2 regions of the Shinella yambaruensis genome follow, and region 1 is predicted to be linked to the other one. Evidence: predicted binding sites of a transcription regulator. Region 1 holds the regulator's gene; the other holds the start of a gene.
The links. Region 1 encodes LexA, which represses DNA repair genes until DNA is damaged. Its sites were predicted from a motif close to TGTTCNNNNTGTGTTCNG; they were not measured.

Region 1 (2,201 bases):
CGTTCTGCTGCAGGAAGATGCCGAGGTGCTGGAAGACGGCCGCATCCGCACAACCTTCCTCACCCCGAAGGGCCGCCACATCCGTCCCCGCGGCCAGGATTTCTCCGAGGGCGAGGTCGTCCTGAAGTCCGGCGACGTGCTCGATGCCGGCCGGCTGACCGTGGCGGCGGCGATGAACCACCCCGTCTTGCCGGTCTATGCCCGCCCCCGCATCGCCCTGCTCGCCACCGGCGACGAGCTCGTCCCGCCCGGCACGCCGCCCGGCGCCAGCCAGATCATCGCCTCCAACACCTACGGCGTCGCCGCCCTCGCCCGGGAGGCCGGCGCCGAGGTGATCGACCTCGGCATCGTTCGCGACGACAGGCAGGCGCTGCTGGAGGCCGTGCGCCACGCGCTGACGCAGGATATCGACGTGCTCGTCACGCTCGGCGGCGCCTCCGTCGGGGATTTCGACCTCGTGCAGCCCGTGCTCGGCGAGGCGGGCATGGAACTCGATTTCTGGCGCATCGCCATGCGCCCGGGAAAACCCCTGATGGTCGGCCGGCTCGGCGCGGTCCAGGTGGTGGGCCTGCCCGGCAATCCCGTTTCGAGCCTCGTCTGCTCGCATCTCTTCCTCGCCCCCCTCGTGCGCCGCCTCGCCCGCCTGCCGGCGAAAGACCGGCAACGTCCGGCCGTCGCCGCCGTGCCGCTCAGGGAGAACGACCACCGGCAGGACTATGTCCGCGCGCGCATCGCCCGCGGCCCCGCCGGCGAACTGCTCGTCACGCCCCTCGACAAGCAGGATTCCTCGATGATGAAGGCGTTCGCCGTCTCCGAAGGCCTGCTCGTGCGCCCGCCCCACGCCCCGGCGGCCCCGGCGGGCACGCCCTGCGCGGTTCTTCTCCTGCGCGAACCTGCCGCCTGAACAGTACTATTATTGTTTCAGCAACCCCTTGCGGAACACATATGGAACAGATAGTGTCTGTTCTGGATTTGTTTCACACGATTCTCGGTGGAGGGGCCATGCTCACGCGCAAACAACAGGAACTTCTCCTGTTCATTCATGAACGGATGAAGGAGTCCGGCATTCCCCCCTCCTTTGACGAGATGAAGGATGCGCTGGATCTCGCCTCCAAGTCCGGCATCCACCGCCTCATCACGGCGCTGGAGGAGCGCGGCTTCATCCGGCGCCTGCCCAACCGGGCCCGCGCGCTGGAGGTGATCAAGCTTCCCGAGGCCTATACCCAGAGCCTGCAGCCGCGCCGCGGCTTTTCGCCGGCGGTCATCGAGGGCAGCCGCGGCAAGCAGGCCCCGGCCGCCGCCCCGCCGCAGCGCACGCCGATCGCGGAGATCCCGTCTTCCGTCTCCGTACCGGTCATGGGCCGCATCGCCGCCGGCGTGCCGATCTCCGCCATCCAGAACAACACGCATGACATCACCGTGCCGGCCGAGATGATCGGCAACGGCGAGCACTATGCGCTGGAGGTCAAGGGCGACTCGATGATCGAGGCCGGCATTCTCGACGGCGACACGGTCATCATCCGCAATGCCAGCAGCGCCAATCCCGGTGAAATCATCGTGGCGCTTGTCGACGACGAGGAGGCGACCTTGAAGCGCTTCCGCCGCAAGGGCGCGTCCATCGCGCTCGAAGCGGCAAATCCCGCCTACGAGACCCGTATCTTCGGGCCGGACCGCGTGAAGATCCAGGGCAAGCTGGTCGGCCTCATCCGCCGCTACAACTGATCCTTCGGAAGATCGAAGGTGCCGGTGCGCCAGTCATAGGTGCGATGGCGGGACCACGGCCGGTTTAGGCTTTCGACGGCCGGCGTGATATCGGCCCCGGAGAGAGCGCCGGATGCGCCTTCAGGATCCGGCCGGATCTCAAGGGCGCCGGTTCGCCTCAGATGACGCGCCGTCACCAGGCGGGCGCCCGAACGGCAGACCTCCAGCCGGAGGGCAAAGGGAACGACGACGAGATCGGCGGCGTCGCAGGCCGTGCCCAGGAAGGCGACGTCGTCCAGGGTGACGATCCGCCAGCCGCTCGGCGAGACGGCGGCGCAGAATGCCTTTGCCTCGCAAACGAAATTGTCGCCCTCTCTCGCCGCCGTGAAAGCCGCGGCCATGGCGTCCCTCGCCTTTTGCCGGTCGGCCTTGCGCCGGGGCCGTTTCCGGTCTCCGGTTGCACCGGAGGGCTCGCCCGCGTCCTCGATAGTCAATCCCGC
Region 2 (2,201 bases), 2.3 Mb from region 1:
TGACAGGTGCTCCAGCGCCTGCTGGTCGACGGCCGGCAGCGCCCGCGTCAGCCCGCCTATCGGCGGCGGCGCATCGAGCGACTTGCGCAGGTTTGCAAGAGACGAATAGTCGAAGCGGGGCGTGCGCCATTGCAGGACGCGCACCGGGTCGAACTGGTGCGTCTCGATGCGCTTGACCAGCTCGTCGTCGAAGGGATCGACGCGGCCCGTCACGCCGAAGGTGCCGTCGCGCAGGTGCCGGCCGGCGCGGCCGGCGATCTGGGCGAGCTCGGCGGGATTGAGGTTGCGGAACTGGTAGCCGTCGAACTTGCGGTCCTGGGCGAAGGCGACATGGTCGACGTCGAGGTTGAGGCCCATGCCGATCGCATCGGTTGCGACGAGATATTCGACGTCGCCCTCCTGGTAGAGCGCGACCTGAGCGTTGCGGGTGCGGGGGCTAAGTGCGCCGAGCACCACCGCCGCCCCGCCCCGCTGGCGGCGGATCAGTTCGGCGATCGCGTAGACCTCGTCGGCCGAGAAGGCGACGATAGCCGTGCGCTGGGGCAGGCGGGTGATCTTCTTGGAGCCGGAATAGAAGAGCTGGGAAAGCCGCGGGCGCTCGACGACGTTGAGGCCCGGCAGCAACTGTTCGAGGATCGGCTTCATGGTGGCGGCGCCAAGCAGCAGCGTCTCGTCGCGGCCGCGCAGATGCAGCACCCGGTCGGTGAAAATGTGGCCGCGTTCGAGATCGCCGGCAAGCTGCACCTCGTCGATCGCGACGAAGGAGGCGCGCGTCTCGCGCGGCATCGCCTCCACCGTGCAGACCGAATAGCGCGCCATGTGCGGCGTGATCTTCTCCTCGCCGGTGACGAGCGCCACATTGTGCTGGCCGACCCTGTCGACGAGGCGCGTATAGACCTCGCGCGCCAAGAGGCGCAGAGGCAGGCCGATGATGCCCGTCTCATGTGCCACCATGCGTTCGATTGCGTAGTGGGTCTTGCCCGTATTGGTCGGGCCGAGCACCGCGGTGACCCCGCGGCCGCTCAAGATCATGGGTGCTTGCGACAAGTCACGCCCCGGCAGGTTTCAACTCTCGCCGGACGCATCCGGCAGGCAACAGATGCCCATCGAGGCGGACAATGGCAAGGGGCAAGGCGAAAAGCGCCGCTTTTCTCCAGCATTGAACGGCGCCTGGAACAGTCTGCGAACAAATCGGAGACGAATCGCTGACATGGGATGATTCAGGGTTTGTTCACCACAATGGACTGGCGGGGTTGGCTGCGGCGCCACGAAATACCGAATCGCATCAAGGATTAAGCGCGATGCGGCTGCGCCCTGATGGGCCGACCGGCGCGAAGCGAAGTCGCGAGCGGCCATGATTCCATCTTCCCGTGTCGGACCGTGACCGCTTCGTTCGTCCTTGAGGCGTGACAAGCGGAGACAAGCCAGATGAAGATCCATTTCAGCCGTAATCCCAACCCTCGCCTGACGGTCGCTGCGGCCCGGTTCTTGGACGCCGACGTCGAATTCGAGTTCGCCGCTCCCCGTGCCCCGGGCCAGGCGGAGCGTTACATTTCACTCAATCCGAACCTGCTGTTGCCAATTCTGGAATTGCCCGGCCGGACATTGTGGGAGAGCGATGCCATCGTCTGCTGGCTCTCCCGCAGCACCGGTTCGAACTTCTGGCGGACGGACGACGAGGAACCGGACATGATCCGCTGGATCAGTTGGGCGAAGGAAAACTTCGTCAAGGCATGCGACATCGTGCATTGGGAGCGCGGCACGAAACAGCGTTACGGCTTCGGCCCTTGCGACGAGCGGATGGTTGAAGAGGGACTGCAGCAGTTTCACAAGGCCGCCGCCATGCTGGAGAGCGAACTGGCAAACCGTGCATGGCTCGTCGGCGATGCGGTTTCCTTTGCGGATTTCCGCATGGCGACGTTTCTGCCGTTCAACGACGCCGCCCGGCTGCCGCTTACCGAATATCCCGCGATAGAACGCTGGAACGAGCGGCTCGAAAAGTTGGATGCGTGGCGCGATCCCTTTCAGGGACTGAACGCACCCGATTTGCCGCCGCTGCCCGGTTAGGGCGGTCCTCTCCTGGAGATGTGCGCCGTATCGCCGGTCAAACCGGATGGTCGCGCAGGTCCGCGCCGTCCCAGCCGCCGCCGGACTCGTAAAGCGGGAAAACCTCTTCCGTGAGGTATGGCCCGCCGCCGACG

Region 2: WMC41_RS19885 (helicase-related protein) is a predicted target of LexA. The motif match lies at 1,172-1,189, and genes of this name have one in related genera.

What each region holds. Positions count from the first base shown of each region.
Region 1 is NZ_CP150638.1:1,754,707-1,756,907, reverse strand. Features, by position in the region: gene WMC41_RS08715 (molybdopterin molybdotransferase MoeA) at 1-904, shown strand, start outside; gene lexA (transcriptional repressor LexA) at 1,003-1,722, shown strand; gene WMC41_RS08705 (ComEC/Rec2 family competence protein) at 1,713-2,201, opposite strand, start outside.
Region 2 is NZ_CP150638.1:4,074,040-4,076,240, reverse strand. Features, by position in the region: gene WMC41_RS19885 (helicase-related protein) at 1-1,032, opposite strand, end outside; gene WMC41_RS19880 (glutathione S-transferase family protein) at 1,429-2,067, shown strand; gene thpR (RNA 2',3'-cyclic phosphodiesterase) at 2,105-2,201, opposite strand, start outside.